3 regions of the Streptomyces sp. NPDC047841 genome follow, and region 2 is predicted to be linked to each of the others. Evidence: riboswitches for the same ligand, from Rfam matches in the RefSeq annotation. Region 2 holds a riboswitch; each other region holds the start of a gene.

Region 1 (5,396 bases), on a different contig from region 2:
GAAGCCCGGGTCGAGCAGGTTCTGGGATCGGGTGGTCATTACTGGCAGGCCTCGCAGGACTCGGGGTTTTCCAGGGAGCAGGCGATCGCTTCCGGGTCGGTGGTCTGTTGTGCGGGGACGGTGGCCTGGGCGGCGCGGGCGATGCGGGTCGCGGGGCGGGAGCGCAGATAGTACGTCGTCTTGAGCCCGGACTTCCAGGCGTAGGCGTACATCGAGGAGAGCTTGCCGATCGTCGGCGTCTCCAGGAACAGGTTCAGCGACTGGGCCTGGTCGAGGAACGGGGTGCGGGCGGCGGCCATGTCGATGAGGCCGCGCTGGGGGATCTCCCAGGCCGTGCGGTACAGGGCGCGGATCTCCTCGGGGATCCAGGGGAAGTCCTGGATGGAGCCGCCCGAGTCGCGCAGGGCTTCGCGGGTGCGGGCGTCCCAGACGCCGAGGTTCTTCAGGTCCTGTACGAGGTAGGAGTTGACCTGGAGGAACTCACCCGAGAGGGTCTCGCGCTTGAACAGGTTGGAGACCTGGGGCTCGATGCACTCGTACACCCCCGCGATCGACGCGATCGTGGCCGTCGGCGCGATCGCGAGGAGCAGCGCGTTGCGCATGCCCGTCTGTGCGATCCGCTTGCGGAGGGCGTCCCAGCGTCCGGGCCAGGTGAGGTCGACGTCGTAGTGGTCGGGGTGGAGGACGCCCCGGGCGGCGCGGGTCTGCTTCCAGGCGGGCAGGGGGCCGTTGCGTTCGGCGAGGTCGGCGGAGGTCTCGTAGGCGGCGAGCATGATCCGCTCGGCGATCCGCGTGGAGAGGGCCTTGGCTTCCGCCGAGTCGAAGGGCAGGCGGAGCCTGAAGAAGACGTCCTGCAGGCCCATCGCGCCCAGGCCGACCGGGCGCCACCTGGCGTTGGAACGCCCCGCCTGCTCGGTGGGGTAGAAGTTGATGTCGACCACGCGGTCCAGGAAGGTGACGGCCGTGCGGACCGTCTGGTCCAGCCGCTCCCAGTCGATGTCCCCGGTCGTGGTGTCCACGAAGGCGCCGAGGTTGACCGAGCCGAGGTTGCAGACGGCCGTCTCGCCGTCGTCGGTGACCTCCAGGATCTCGGTGCACAGGTTGGAGGAGTGGATGACGTTGCCGGGTTCGGCGGTCTGGTTGGCGGTGCGGTTGGCGGCGTCCTTGAACGTCATCCAGCCGTTGCCGGTCTGGGCGAGGGTGCGCATCATCCGCCCGTACAGGTCCCTGGCCGCGATGGTCTTCTTCGCCAGGCCCGCCGCCTCGGCCCTGCGGTAGGCGGTGTCGAAGTCCTCGCCCCACAAGTCGACCAGTTCGGGCACGTCGGCGGGGGAGAACAGCGACCACTGCCCGTCGGCGTTGACCCGGCGCATGAACTCGTCGGGGATCCAGTGCGCGAGGTTGAGGTTGTGGGTGCGGCGGGCGTCCTCGCCGGTGTTGTCCCGCAGCTCCAGGAACTCCTCGATGTCGGAGTGCCAGGTCTCCAGGTAGACCGCTGCCGCGCCCTTGCGCCGGCCGCCCTGGTTGACCGCCGCCACCGACGCGTCCAGGGTCTTCAGGAACGGCACGATCCCGTTGGAGTGCCCGTTCGTCCCCCGGATCAGCGAACCGCGCGAGCGGATGCGGGAGTAGGACAGGCCGATGCCGCCGGCGTGCTTCGACAGGCGGGCGACCTGGTGGTAGCGGTCGTAGATGGAGTCCAGCTCGTCCCGCGGGGAGTCCAGCAGGTAGCAGGACGACATCTGGGGGTGTCGCGTACCGGAGTTGAACAGGGTGGGGGAGGACGGCAGGTAGTCCAGGCGGCTCATCAGGCCGTACAGGGACGCCACTTCGTCCACGGAGCGGGTCGTGTCGTCCTCCGCGAGGCCGCTCGCCACGCGCAGCAGGAAGTGCTGGGGTGTCTCCACGACCCTGCGGGTGACCGGGTGGCGCAGCAGGTAGCGGCTGTGCAGGGTGCGCAGGCCGAAGTAGCCGAAGCGGTCGTCGGCCGCGGGGTCGACCAGCGCGTCGAGGCGCTCGGCGTGCAGCCGCACGAACTCGGCGGTGCGGTCGGCGATCAGGCCCTCGCGGTGGCCGACCGCGACCGACTCGGTGAAGGACGTCACGCCCTGCGAGGCGGCCTCGTCCCGGATGGCGAGGGTCAGCAGCCGGGCGGCCAGCTTCGAGTACGCGGGATCCTCGGAGATCAGGCCGGCCGCGGCCTCCGTGGCCAGCTCCCGCAACTCCGCCTCGTCGGCCCGGGCGGACCGGCCCCGCAGCGCGGCGGCGGCCACCCGGCCCGGGTCGGCGTCGGGCAGGTCGGCGGTCAGCTCGGTCAGGATCCGCAGCAGCGCGGCACCGGGACCGTCGGTCTCCGGCTCGCTGACTGAGGCCGGGTCGGCTGGCGCGATGGTCACGTGGGGCTCTCCCTCGCTCGGCACGGGGCCTGGCGGGAGGCGGGGGCGGTCACGAGCGCGCACGGCGTCGCGTCCACCGGCCCATTCCACGAGGCCCGGACGTCAGAACCACCCGGGCCTGGACGGCCGGGTGCACCGCCGGCAGGTCTTCGGACTCGACACGCGTGCGGGGGCACACGGGTACACCGTTGCGGGACAGTTCCGGATTCGCACCGGATTCCCCTGCGACGACAGCGAGGACGAGCATACATCTAGTGCCGGGCTGCCATGTCACCCCCAGATGTAGTGTCGGCCCGGCCTCAGAGGGTCAACTCGTACGCGAGGAGCGTGAGGTCGTCCCGGCCCGGGAGGGGATTCCAGTCCCGCTCGGGGGCGCGGACGAAACCGAGGCGGGTGTAGATGCGGTGGGCGGTGTGCATGGTCCGCTGGGTGGACAGGACCACGCGCACGCAGCCCTCGGTGGCCCGCCCGCGCTCGACGCAGGCCCGCACCAGCGCCTCCCCCACGCCCCGGCCCCGGGCCGCGGGGGCGACCGCGAGCATCCTGATCTCCGCCTCCCCCGGGCCGGCGATGTCGGTCATGGGGCCGCCGGAGCGGACGAAGGTGACCCCGCCGAGGAGCACGCCGTCGCGGACGGCCACGAGGACGTCCGCGGCGGCGGCCCGCTTCGCCACGTCCCTCAGCTCGCCGAGGTACCAGTCGCTCTCGTCGAAGGCGAGGAGGCCGTCACGGACATAGGCCCCGGCGGTGATCTCGCCCAGGTCGTCGTACTCGCCGGGAGCTGCCCGCCGGATCACGAAGTCCATGACACCGAGTCTGCCCGAGGGGTGCGGCGCGGATTCCCGGGGATCCGCGGCGGTCGCCTGCCGGGTTGCGGGGCGGAATGCCCATGTTTTCATGGAAACAGGTGCTGTGTGGGGTCCTCCGTGCCGAAAGCTGGTCTCGGAAGGAGAACGCACCATGACGAGAATCGTCCGTCACCCACCGGGCAAGGAGCGACCACGCAACGCGCCGATGGCGACGCTGTACGCGCGACGGGCGTGGTGCCGGGGCAGGCGGTTCTTCCTGGGCTACTGGCACCACCTGACCATCAGGTCGGAAGCCCGGCTCGACACCACCCGCCCCCGCAAGTGGCGCAGATGGGCCTCGTACACCAACGTGAACCGGGTCGTGTGGGCCCTTGCCGCCCTCGCCGTCCTGGCGTGGGCCGGAGAGGGCGTGTACATCCTGATCTCGCACCGCACGACGCGGTTCGAGACGTGGCGGAACGGCAACCAGGGCTTCGACGACGTGCTCCGCTTCGTCGGTCCGGTGCTCTCCGCTTCGATCGCCGCCGCCCTCTTCCTGTTCTTCTGGTACTGGTGGACCAAGCGGCGCTACCTCGCGAAGGCGCGCAGGCACCCCCGCGATCTGGTGCCCACCGCCGGCCCCGACATCGCCGAGATCGTGGGCCGCGAGGAGATCGCCCGGGTCATCGCCCAGCGGCTGCGGCAGCGTGAGACCCGCAGGCCCTATGTGCTCGTCGGCGGTGTGGGCACGGGCAAGACGGCCGTCCTGGTGCGGCTCACCGAACTGCTCGCCCGGCAGCACGCCGTGCCCGTGCCGATCCGGCTGCGGGACGCAACCGGCGCCGATCTCAACTTCGAGCGCATGGCCAGGGAACGGTTCGCCGAGGAAGCACCCCGCGGCATCCTCGCACGCACCAAGAACGACCGGGTCTGGCAGCAACTGCTCGCCGACGACAAGGTGGTCGTCCTCGCCGACGGCCTGGAGGAGGCGGTCCTCGACGAGCGCCTCCAGGAGGACAGGGACAACATCATCCGCAGGGCCATCGAGTGCGCCCACGAGGACAGGCTGCCGCTCGTCATCGCGTCGCGGCCGCACAGCCCGCTGGAGAGCACCCCCGCCGCGATCGTGGAGCTGGAACCGCTCAGCGAGGAGGAGGCGCTGTACTTCGTCGAGGCCCGCATCCCGGAGACGGACGAGCGCCGCGTGGACTGGATCGTGGAGACCGCGGAGGTCACGGAGTCGCCCATCTACCTGCAGATCGCCCGCGAACTGCACCACCACGGCGGCCTGGAACGCGACCGTCCGCGCGAGGACAGGGACCGGCTGGACACCCGGAGCTGGGACCGCAGCACACTGCGGCTGTGGCTGCTGGAGACCTGGGATCTCGCGGTGCGGGAGGGCCGGCTGCGCGGGGACGTCGAGCTGACCCCGCAGGAGCGCGGCGACACGCTGGAGGTGGTCTCGGCGCTCGCCTGCGTCGGACTGCTCCAGGACAAGCTGGAGGTCGGCTTCACCGAGCTGCTGGGCGACGCCGTGCACCCCGGTCCGGCGCGGCGGACCCGGGCCAGGGCGGGGCACCTGTGGGCCGGGAGACCCGGTTTCCACCACTACGACGAGCGAGGGAACGCCTTCACGGAGTGGCACCGGCAGCGGATCTGGGACACGCTCTGCGGCCATCTGAGCCGGGAACAGAGAGAGCGTCTGACCCAGGGCGACCTGTGCCAGTGCCAGAGCGCGCTCGCCCACCTGGCGGCCAACGCGAACAGGCTCCAGTTGGTGGAGAGCTTCGAGAAGAGGGTGCGCTTCCCCCACAGCATCATGCAGGCCTACTTCGGCTTCCGTCTGCTGCGGCACCTCGACGAGCGCGACGCCGGCGAGCTGATCGAGCAGGCGCTGCGGCCGCCCGGCCCCAGCCGTGAGCTGCTCATCGCCGCGGTGCTGCACTCCCGCCACCGGGTGGCGAGGCTCTCGGCCGGGGGAGGCAGTCTCGGGGCCGAGTGGCAGAAGACCCGGACCGAACTGCTGCGCCGCGCCCCCCTGTACGGCCACCCCCTGGCCCAGCGGCTCTTCATGGCCGCGAACCACCGTGCGAACGACCCCAAGGCCCTCGACCTGTACGCGGCGGCTCTGGAGGCCGACAGCGTGGAACGCCGGTCACGGCTGCTGTGCGACATCGTCGAGCGGGTGCACAGCCGCTGGCCCGGCATCCAG
Region 2 (5,396 bases):
CCGCCGCCGCACCGGTGTCCTCACGGCGGCCACGGCGGTCCTCGCCCTCGCGACCGCCGCGACCGCCTCCGCCGGACCGCTGGTGCCGCCCGGCGGCCCGGAGACCGCCGCGTCCCCGGCCGCGGGCGCGCCGCCGGTGCTGCCGGGGCTGCCCGCGCTGCCGCTCCGGTCCGGGGCCCTGCCCAGGGGCCACGACGTGTCGTCCCACCAGAGGGGGGTCGACTGGGCGGCCGCCCGGGCGCGGGGCGCGCGGTTCGTCTACGTCAAGGCGACCGAGTCCACGGGCTACCGCAACCCCTACTTCTCCGGGCAGTACTCCGGCGCCCGCGCGGCCGGCCTGATCCGGGGCGCGTACCACTTCGCCCGGCCGGACCGGTCCTCCGGCGCCGAGCAGGCCGCGTACTTCGTGCGGCACGGCGGCGGCTGGCGGGCGGACGGCTGGACGCTGCCGCCCGCGCTGGACATCGAATACAACCCGTACGACGCGAAGCACAAGTGCTACGGGGTGGGCAAGGCCCGGATGGTCCGCTGGATCCGGTCGTTCAGCGACGAGGTCAAGGAGCGGACCGGCCGCCGTCCGGTGATCTACACCACCACCCAGTGGTGGAAGCTGTGCACCGGGAACAGCCGCGCCTTCTCCTCCTCGCACGCCCTGTGGATCGCCCGCCACGGCACCTCACAGCCGGGCGCGCTGCCCGGCGGCTGGCGGTACTGGACGTTCTGGCAGCACGCCGTCAAGGGCAGGCTGCCGGGTGACCAGGATCTCTTCAACGGCTCCCTGAGCCGGCTGCGGATCTTCGCGCGCGACCACTAGCCAAGGCGCGCCTGGGCCGGCGGCGCGAAGCGGAACCCCGTACGCGCGTTACTGACACCCCCACGCCCGCCTCAGTTCATCTTCCGTTCACCCAGGTTGCCTACGTTCGTCCAGCCAATGACCTCGAACGATTGCCTGGGTAAATGGAAAGCTTCTCGCTGATCCTCGCGATTGTGGTGGTAACCGCACTCGCGTTCGATTTCACGAACGGTTTCCACGACACCGCGAACGCGATGGCCACCACCATCTCCACAGGCGCCCTGAAGCCGAAGATCGCGGTCGCCATGTCCGCCGTCCTCAACCTCGTGGGCGCCTTCCTCTCCGTGGAGGTCGCCAACACGATCTCCAAGGGTCTCGTCGACGAGACCGGCATCCGTCCCGAGGTCATCTTCGCCGCCCTGGTCGGCGCGATCCTCTGGAACCTGCTGACCTGGCTGGTGGGCCTGCCCTCCAGCTCCTCGCACGCCCTGATGGGCGGTCTGGTCGGCGCCACCGTCGCCTCCGCCGGCTTCGGCGCCGTCCACGGTGAGGTCCTGGTCACCAAGGTGCTGCTCCCGGCCGTCGCCGCGCCGGTCGTCGCGGGCCTCGCCTCGCTGCTGGCCACCCGGTTCTCCTACGGCGTCGGCGGCACCGCCGACGGCGAGGCCACCCGCAAGGGCTACCGCGCCGGGCAGATCGCCTCCGCGGGCCTGGTCTCCCTCGCGCACGGCACCAACGACGCCCAGAAGACGATGGGCATCATCACCCTCGCCCTCGTCGCGGGCGGCTCCATCGCCCCCGGCTCCAACCCTCCCACCTGGGTGATCCTCTCCGCGGGCATGGCCATCGCGCTCGGCACCTACATCGGCGGCTGGCGCATCATCCGCACCATGGGCAAGGGCCTGACCGACCTGGAGCCGCGCCAGGGCTTCGCCGCCCAGACCAGCGCCGCGACCGCCATCCTGGCCTCCTCCCACCTCGGCTTCTCCCTCTCCACCACGCACGTCGTCTCCGGCTCGGTGATGGGCGCGGGCCTCGGCCGCAAGGGCGGCGTGGTCCGCTGGTCCACCGCGACCCGCATGGCCGTCGCCTGGGTGCTGACCCTCCCCGCCGCCGCGCTGGTCGGCGCGGGCGCCGAGTCCGTCACCGGCCTGGGCGACTGGGGCACCGCCGTCGTCGCCGTCTTCCTGGTCGCCGCGAGCGCCGGCATCTGGAAGCTCTCCCGCCGCGAGGTCGTCGACCACACCAACGTGGTCGAGGCGACCGAGCCGGCCGGTGTGGTCACCGCCGCCATCGCCGCCGTGATCCCGCCCCCGGCGGGCGTGGTCGCCGAGGACCTGACGGCCACCATCCCCGCCCCGGCCACCGAGCCCGCCCCCGCCGCCCCGCCGGCCGCCGCGGTCTGACCCCGACCCGGCGCACACGGTTACTGAAGGAAGCATCCCCATGAAGATCGACTGGGCGGCCCTCGGCTCCGTCTTCGGTGTCAGCCTCGCGTTCACGGTGGGCCTGGTGGTCCTGTTCACCCTCGGCATCAACGGCCTGTCGCGCCGTGAGAAGGCCGCGGCCCGGGGCGGGTCCGCCGCCCTCGCCGTCACCGGCGCCTACGTGTGCTTCGCGGCCTGCGCGGCGGCGGTGGCGTACGGGATCTACCTGATCGTCGTCAAGCCCTGACGGTCCGGAACCCGGCACCGGCCCCGCCGGGCCACCGCCTCGGCGGGGCCGGCGGGGCCTTCGCATGCCGTCGCACCGGACTTCCGGCCGCCGTCCGGCGGACCGGCGGTGTGGGCCTCAGCACAGTCCGGCGTCCCAGGTCAAAGGCAAGTTGACGGCCGTTCCGGGCGCGTGGTGGACTGCCCAGGCCATGTACGGCGGCAAGAGAGGAAGCCGGTGCGAATCCGGCGCGGTCCCGCCACTGTCACCGGGGAAGAACCCCCGGGAGCCAGGAACTCTCACCGCCGATTCACGTCGAACCAGGGCGCGGACACCCTGAGTGAGGACACATATCGCCATGCTCGGCTGCCGATCGAGGACCCGTACCAGGACCGTTCCTGTTCCCACCGCCGGCTGAGCCGATGGGTGCCGATCGCACATACGCGTACGGTGCCGCCGCCGGCGTCCTCGGTGACCTGCTCCTCGGCGACCCGCGCCGCGGGCACCCGGTCGCCGTGTTCGGCCGGGCGGCCGGGGCCGTGGAACGCGCCCTGTGGCACGACCACCGTGGCTGGGGCGCCCTGCACACCGTCGTGTGCGCCGGCGGCGCCGTCGCCCTCGGCGCGCTGGCCGCACGCGCCGTACGCCCCTGCCGTACCGCTTCCGCCGCGCTGACCGCCGCCGCCACCTGGGCCGTCGTCGGCGGCACCTCGCTCGCCCGGGAGGCCCGCACCATCGGGCGCGCCCTGGAGGCCGGGGACGTCGAGGCGGCCCGGGCCCGGCTGCCGCACCTGTGCGGCCGGGACCCGCAGGCCCTGGACGCCGACGGGATCGCGCGGGCCGTGGTCGAGTCGGTCGCCGAGAACACCTCCGACGCCGTGGTCGGCGCGCTCGTCTGGGGCGCCGTGGCCGGGGTGCCGGGGCTGCTCGGCTTCCGGGCGGTCAACACCCTGGACGCGATGGTGGGTCACAGGTCGCCCCGCCACCGGCGCTACGGCTGGGCCTCCGCCCGCCTGGACGACGTCGCCGGCTGGCCGGGCGCCCGGCTGACCGCCGTGCTCGCCGCCGCGGCCGGACCCGATCCGCGCGGCGCCCTGCGCGCCTGGAGGGCCGACGCGCGCAGGCACCCGAGCCCCAACGCCGGGCCCGTGGAGGCCTCCTTCGCGGGCGCCCTCGGCGTCCGCCTGGGCGGCACGCTCTCCTACGGCGGCCGGGTCGAACACCGCCCGCTGCTGAACGGCGCCACCGGACGGCCGGTCCGCGTCACCGACATCGACCGGGCCGTGCGGCTCTCCCGCCGCGTCGGCCTGCTCGCGCTCGGCACCACGCTGGCCGCGCGCGCCCTGCTGAGAGGACGTGGCAAGTGAGCGGTGGTCTCCTCGTCGCCGGCACCACCTCCGACGCGGGCAAGAGCGTCGTGACGGCGGGCATCTGCCGCTGGCTGGTGCGCCAGGGCGTGAAGGTCGCGCCGTTCAAGGCGCAGAACATGTCCCTGAACTCGTTCGTCACGCGCGAGGGCGCGGAGATCGGCCGGGCGCAGGCCATGCAGGCCCAGGCCTGCCGCGTCGAGCCGACCGCGCTGATGAACCCGGTGCTGCTCAAGCCCGGCGGCGAGCAGAGCAGCCAGGTGGTGCTGCTGGGCAGGCCGGTGGGCGAGCTGAGCGCGCGCGGGTACCACGGCGGGCGGCAGCAGCGGCTGCTGGGCACGGTGCTGGACTGCCTGGCCGAACTGCGGGGCACGTATGACGCGGTGATCTGTGAGGGGGCGGGCAGTCCCGCCGAGATCAACCTGCGGCGGACCGACATCGTCAACATGGGGATCGCGCGAAACGCGCGGCTGCCGGTGCTCGTCGTCGGCGACATCGACCGCGGGGGCGTGTTCGCCTCCTTCTTCGGCACCGTCGCCCTGCTCTCCCCCGAGGACCAGGAGCTGGTCGCCGGGTTCCTGGTGAACAAGTTCCGGGGCGACGCCGGCCTGCTGGAGCCCGGGCTGGACATGCTGCGGGACCTCACCGGGCGGCGGACGTACGGCGTGCTGCCCTTCCGGCACGGGCTCGGCATCGACGAGGAGGACGGACTGAGGGTGTCCCTGCGGGGCACGGTCCGCGAGTCCGCCGTGACGCCCCCGGTCGGCGAGGACGTGCTGCGGGTCGCCGTGTGCGCGGTCCCGCTGATGTCCAACTTCACCGACGTCGACGCGCTGGCCGCCGAACCGGGTGTGGTCGTGCGGTTCGTGGACCGCCCGGAGGAGCTCGCCGACGCCGATCTCGTCGTCGTCCCGGGCACGCGCGGGACCGTGCGGGCGCTGGAGTGGCTGCGGGAGCGGGGGCTGGCGGACGCGCTCGTCCGCCGGGCCGCCGAAGGGCGCCCCGTCCTCGGCGTCTGCGGCGGCTTCCAGATCCTCGGCGAGCACATCGAGGACGACGTCGAGAGCCGGCGCGGGCATGTCGACGGGCTCGGCGTCCTGCCCGTCCGGGTGCGGTTCGCCCGCGAGAAGACCCTCACCCGGCCCAGCGGCGAAGCCCTCGGCGAGCGGGTCGACGGCTACGAGATCCACCACGGGGTGGCCACCGTCGAGGGCGGCGAACCCTTCCTGGACGGCTGCCGGGTCGGCCAGACCTGGGGCACCCACTGGCACGGCTCGCTGGAGTCGGACGGCTTCCGGCGGGCCTTCCTGCGCGAGGTGGCCGCCGCCGCGGGCCGCCGCTTCGTGCCCGCGCCGGACACCTCCTTCGCCGCGCTGCGCGAGGAGCAGCTCGACCGGCTCGGCGACCTGATCGAACAGCACGCGGACACGGACGCGCTGTGGCGGCTCATCGAGTCGGGCGCGCCGCAAGGACTGCCTTTCATTCCACCGGGAGCGCCCGCATGAGCACAGTGTTGTTGTTGTCGACCGCCGACACGGATCTGCTGGCCGCCCGGGCGTCCGGCGCCGGCTACCGCATCGGCA
Region 3 (5,396 bases), on a different contig from region 2:
GCGGGGCCGGTGCGGTGCCGTCCGCAGTGCGCGCCCTGTGCCCGTCGGGCACGACGGCGCCGCGGACCGTCCCGGCGCGCTGCCGCCCGACCGGTGGCGGTGACCCGCGCCCGGGAGGCGGGGCGGGGGACCGGGCCGAGGGACCGTCCCGGGACGGGACTGATCTAAGGTCGGCACGACGGAAGGAGTCCGCCGTGGACGGTCAGCCCATTCCCGTGATCATCGACTGCGACACCGGCGTCGACGACGCCCTGGCCCTGCTGTTCGCCGTGCGCCACCCCGGACTCGACCTGCGGGCGGTGACCTGCGTCGCCGGGAACACCGACGTGGACGGGGTGGTCCGCAACACCCTCACCGTGCTGGAGCAGGCGGGCGCCCCCGCCGTCCCGGTGGCCCGGGGTGCCGAGCGCCCGCTGCTGGAGCCGGCCCGCCCGGCCCCGGTGCACGGCGCCGACGGCATGGGCGACCTGGGCCTGCCCGCGCCCACCCGGACCCCGGTGGACATCGACGCCGTCAGCCTGCTGCGCCGGGAGATCCTGGCCTCCCCGCGCCCGGTGACGCTGATCCCGACCGCGCCGCTCACCAACATCGCCCTGCTGCTGCGCACCCACCCCGAGGTGACCCGGAACATCGAGCGGATCGTGTTCATGGGCGGGGCGGTGGCCACCGGGAACGCCACGCCGGTCGCGGAGTTCAACGTCTGGCACGACCCGGAGGCGGCGGCGGTCCTGCTGACCGCCGGGGTGCCGATCACGATGTACGGCCTGGACGTCTTCCAGCAGGTCGTGGTGGACAGCGCCGAGGTCCACCGGCTGCGCGCGAGCGGTGAGCCCGGCACCCGGCTGGCCGGTGAGCTGCTCGCCCACCGGCCGGCCCACCAGGGCGAGCCGCCCCAGGCGGAGGAGGCGGGCGGCCTCGGCGACGCGGGCGCGGTGTGCGCGGTCGCCGACCCGCAGGGCATCACCACCCGCCGGCTCCCGGTCGAGGTCTCCCTCGCCCCGGGCCCCGCCCGGGGCCAGACGATCGTCGACCGCCGCCCCCGCCCCGGCGAGTCCGAGATCCACGAGGGCGGACGCGAACGCGCCCTGGTGGACGTGGCGTTGGAGGTGGACGCCGACCGGTACGTGAAGCTGTACCTGGAGACCGTCGCGCGGTAGGCGCTAGTCGGCGGCGGACGGCGAGACCGCCCAGCGCTCCTCGACCCGGGCGACCTTCCAGTACGCCAGCGCCGCCGCCCACACCAGGACGAACAGGCCGACGATGAGGTAGCCGACGTTGTCCAGGTCGAGGCCCGCGATCCAGCCGGTGATGTCGTCGTGCAGGCCGAACTTCTCGTGCAGGACGCCGACCAGCTCGATGGTGCCGATGAAGAAGGCGACCGCGATGGACAGGCCGGTGATGGCGAGGTTGTAGAAGACCTTGCGGACCGGGTTGGAGAACGCCCACTGGTAGGCGAAGTTCATGAACGTGCCGTCGAGGGTGTCGAACAGGCTCATCCCGGCGGCGAAGAGCAGCGGCAGGCAGAGGATCGCGTACCAGGGCAGTCCCGCCGCCGCGCCCGAGCCCGCCATCACCATCAGCGTGACCTCGGTGGCCGTGTCGAAGCCGAGGCCGAACAGGAAGCCGAGCGGGTACATCTGCCCCGGCCGGGAGACGGACTTCGTCAGCCGGCCGAGGACGCGGTTCATGAACCCCCGCGAGTCCAGGTGCGCTTCGAGCTGCTTCTCGTCGTACGCGCCCGCCCGCATCGCCCGGAAGACCTTCAGGATGCCCACCAGGGCGACCAGGTTCAGGGCGGCGATGAGGTAGAGGAACGTGCCGGAGACCGTCGTACCGAGGAAGCCGAGCACCTGGTGGGTGGTGGAGCCCTCGTTCATGACCTTCCCGGCCAGTGAGGTGCCGCCCGCGATCAGCAGCGCCAGCAGTACCACCACGCTGGAGTGGCCCAGCGCGAACCAGAACCCCACCGACACCGGCCGCTTGCCGTCGGCCATCAGCTTGCGGGTGGTGTTGTCGATCGCCGCGATGTGGTCGGCGTCGAAGGCGTGCCGCATGCCGAGGGTGTAGGCGGTGATGCCCAGCCCGACCCCGAAGACGTCGGAGCCGACCTTGTAGTGCTCGGGCGCGACGAGGACGTAGAGGATTCCGAACGCGACGACGTGCAGGGCGACGATCACCGCCAGCAGCCCCACCGTCTTGACGGTGTCCTCGCGTCGCCAGCGGAAAGAGACGGCATCGGCCATGGGTTCACGCTCCAGCACCTCGTGGATCACTTCGTGAGCTGCCGTGGCCGGTCTCCTGGCTTACGGGTCGTACGTCCGCCGTTCCTGCCTTCCCGGTCTGCGACCAGTGGCCCGGCGGTGCCGGACGGAACGGGAACTCCCCGATCACAGTGGCGAGGGCCGCGTCGACTTTCCATCGACTTCCCGAACACCACGGCCCGCCCACCGTAGAGGGGCACGCGGTTTCCTGCATAGCTGCGCACTTGCGCAGGTATCGAAGATCACAGAGAGGGGGCCTGCCAGACTGGCCCCATGCATCTCGTGCCTGCCGACCGAGCCGACCGTCGTTCCATCGACGGACACCGGGTCTGCGAGGCGATCGCCGCCATCGGTGAGGCGGGGCGCCTGCGCACCTGGGCCGACCGTTTCTCCCTGCTCGCCGACGCCAACCGGCTGGCGCTGCTGGTCGCGCTGCACCGCACCGGGCCGCTCGCCGTGTCGGACCTCGCCATCGCCACGGGGATGAACGACCCCGCCGTCTCCCAGGCCCTGCGGCTGCTGCGGGCGGCCGGGGTCGTGGCGGGGGAGAAGGAGGGGCGCGTGGTGCGGTACAGGGTGGTGGACGCGGACGTCCGGGGGCTGTTGGAGCACTGCGTGGGCTGAACGGCCGCGCACGGTTCCCTTTCCGGGCAATGTGGACGGATACAGATTCCGTACCGTCGTCCGTCCCCTGGGAGCCCGTATGGCAGACCTCTCGCCGGACCTCTCGTCCAGGAACCCCGACTGGTGGCGGCAGGCCGTCGTCTACCAGATCTATCCGCGCAGCTTCGCCGACGCCGACGGTGACGGCCTCGGCGACCTGCGGGGCATCACCGAACGCCTGGGCCATCTCGCCTCCCTCGGCGTGGACGCCCTGTGGCTGAGCCCCTTCTACCCCTCCGAACTCGCCGACGGCGGCTACGACGTCATCGACCCGCGCGGGGTCGACGAGCGCCTCGGCACCCTGGACGACTTCGACGCCCTGGTGGGCGAGGCGCACCGGCTCGGGCTCAAGGTGGTCGTGGACATCGTCCCCAACCACACCTCCCACCTGCACCGCTGGTTCCAGGAGGCGCTGCGTGCCGGACCCGGGTCCGCCGCCCGGGAGCGGTACGTCTTCCGGGCGGGGCGCGGCGCGCACGGTGAACTGCCGCCCAGCGACTGGCAGTCGGTGTTCGGCGGCAGCGCCTGGCGGCGGGTGCCCGACGGGGAGTGGTACCTGCACCTGTTCGCCCCCGAACAGCCCGACCTGAACTGGGACGACGAGGAGGTCCGCGCCGACTTCCGCAGCACCCTGCGGTTCTGGTCGGACCGGGGCGTGGACGGCTTCCGCGTGGACGTCGCCCACGGCCTGGCCAAGGACCTCACCGAGCCGCTGCGGGACATCGGCGGCATCGGCGCGACCGGCGAGCAGGCATTGCCGCTGGTGCCGCCGGGCAGCCACCCCTACTGGGACCGGGACGAGGTCCACGAGATCTACCGCGACTGGCGCAAGATCTTCGACGCCTACCGCCCGCCGCGCACCGCCGTCGCCGAGGCCTGGGTCCCCGGGGCCCGCCGCGCCCTGTACGCCCGCCCGGACGAACTCGGCCAGGCCTTCAACTTCGAGTACCTGGAGGCGCGCTGGGACGCGGAGGAGCTGCGGGACGTCATCGCCGCCTCGCTGGTCACGGCCCGGGCCGCCGGCGCCTCCGCGACCTGGGTGCTGTCCAACCACGACGTCGTGCGGCACGCCTCCCGGCTCGTGCTGCCGGCCGGCACCGACCCGGCCGCCTGGCTGCTGTCCGGCGGCGCCGCGCCCGCGATCGACACGGCGGCCGGACTGCGCCGGGCCCGGGCGGCGACCCTGCTGATGCTGGCGCTGCCCGGCTCCGCGTACCTGTACCAGGGGGAGGAACTCGGCCTGCCCGAGGTCGCCGACCTGCCCACCGAGGTGCTCCAGGACCCGATCTGGGAGCAGACCGGCCATGTCCGCAAGGGCCGCGACGGCTGCCGGGTGCCGCTGCCGTGGACGACGACCGGACCGTCGTACGGCTTCGGGCCCGGGCCCGGCTGGCTGCCGCAGCCGGCGGCCTTCGCCGGGTACGCCGTGGAGGCGCAGGCCGGCGCCGAGGGCTCCACGCTGGAGCTGTACCGCTCGGCCCTGCGGCTGCGCCGCAAGCTCCTCCAGGGCGAGACGCTGACCTGGACGCCGGACGCGCCCCGGGACGTCCTGGACTTCGGCCGCACCGAGACCTGGCGGAACGTCACGAACCTCGGCGGCGAGCCGGTGCCGCTGCCACCGGGCGAGGTCCTGCTGAGCAGCGGCCCGCTGCCGGAGGGGAGGGTCCTGCCGCCGGACACCACGGTCTGGCTGGCCTAGGGCCTCTCGTTCGGCCGAGGCCGGATCAGCCGGAAGACCCTAGCCGGCCGGCGGCGCCGGGCTGGGGGTGAGGCCGGCGCCCGCACCGCCGCCGCCCGTACCGCTGGTGCCGCCGCCGAGGGCGCCGAGGTCCAGCGGGGTGGACGTGGCGGTCGGCGGCGGGGTGAGCACCACCTCCGGCTGGCCCGCCGGCGGGGCGGGCGGCGTCAGGTCGGACGACGGCAGCTTCGGCGGGGTGGTCTGGTTGAAGATGGTCTGGTCGAAGTCGACCAGACCGGTCTTCTCCATCACCGTCATGTGGTCCAGGACGGTGTCGTTGGCCTGGTCGGCGAGGGCCCGCACCAGCGAGTTCTTGGTGGTGGAGCGGATCTTCGCGATCGTGTTGAAGATCGAGCCGTGCGTCATCCGCAGGATGTTGGCGAAGTCGGTGTCGAACTGCTTGCCGCTCTCGCCCTTCAACTGGTTGACGAAGCCGACCTGTTGCGGACTCGCCACGTTGGGCAGCGTGATGTTCAGCATGGGGCCGATCTTGCGGCAGGACGCGTCCAGCGCGGCGTGCCCGTCGATCAGGTGCTCGCTGGCCGTCCGGACCCCCTTGCTGGAGCCCTTCTGGAGCCCGATCTGGCCGAGCGGGTACTCCCACAGGCCGGCCGCCCGCACCTTGACCACGAAGTCCCGGTCCGCCTCGGTGAGCGGTCCCCACTGCGTCTGCGCGATGATCCGCGACTGTGAGCTGGAGACGGTGCTCAGCCCGAGCATGCCCGGGTAGGCGA

The links. A riboswitch is a leader RNA that binds a small molecule or an ion and turns the genes downstream of it on or off. The one in region 2 is predicted to bind cobalamin.
Region 1: it holds a riboswitch for cobalamin, as region 2 does, so the genes downstream of both, AB0947_RS21785 (ribonucleoside-diphosphate reductase subunit alpha) here and AB0947_RS31250 (cobalamin biosynthesis protein) in region 2, are expected to answer to the same signal.
Region 3: it holds a riboswitch for cobalamin, as region 2 does, so the genes downstream of both, AB0947_RS11095 (HoxN/HupN/NixA family nickel/cobalt transporter) here and AB0947_RS31250 (cobalamin biosynthesis protein) in region 2, are expected to answer to the same signal.

What each region holds. Positions count from the first base shown of each region.
Region 1 covers NZ_JBEYRP010000012.1:220,977-226,372, reverse strand. Annotated here, with positions in the region: gene AB0947_RS21790 (ribonucleotide-diphosphate reductase subunit beta) at 1-39, opposite strand, end outside; gene AB0947_RS21785 (ribonucleoside-diphosphate reductase subunit alpha) at 39-2,396, opposite strand; cobalamin riboswitch at 2,519-2,656, opposite strand; gene AB0947_RS21780 (GNAT family N-acetyltransferase) at 2,696-3,202, opposite strand; gene AB0947_RS21775 (ATP-binding protein) at 3,357-5,396, shown strand, end outside.
Region 2 covers NZ_JBEYRP010000021.1:83,403-88,798, reverse strand. Annotated here, with positions in the region: gene AB0947_RS31265 (lysozyme) at 1-814, shown strand, start outside; gene AB0947_RS31260 (inorganic phosphate transporter) at 958-2,199, shown strand; gene AB0947_RS31255 (hypothetical protein) at 2,240-2,467, shown strand; cobalamin riboswitch at 2,626-2,768, shown strand; gene AB0947_RS31250 (cobalamin biosynthesis protein) at 2,869-3,813, shown strand; gene AB0947_RS31245 (cobyric acid synthase) at 3,810-5,318, shown strand; gene cobN (cobaltochelatase subunit CobN) at 5,315-5,396, shown strand, end outside.
Region 3 covers NZ_JBEYRP010000006.1:93,576-98,971, forward strand. Annotated here, with positions in the region: gene AB0947_RS11090 (nucleoside hydrolase) at 195-1,157, shown strand; gene AB0947_RS11095 (HoxN/HupN/NixA family nickel/cobalt transporter) at 1,161-2,243, opposite strand; cobalamin riboswitch at 2,271-2,453, opposite strand; gene AB0947_RS11100 (metalloregulator ArsR/SmtB family transcription factor) at 2,535-2,885, shown strand; gene AB0947_RS11105 (glycoside hydrolase family 13 protein) at 2,965-4,623, shown strand; gene AB0947_RS11110 (DUF4142 domain-containing protein) at 4,663-5,396, opposite strand, start outside.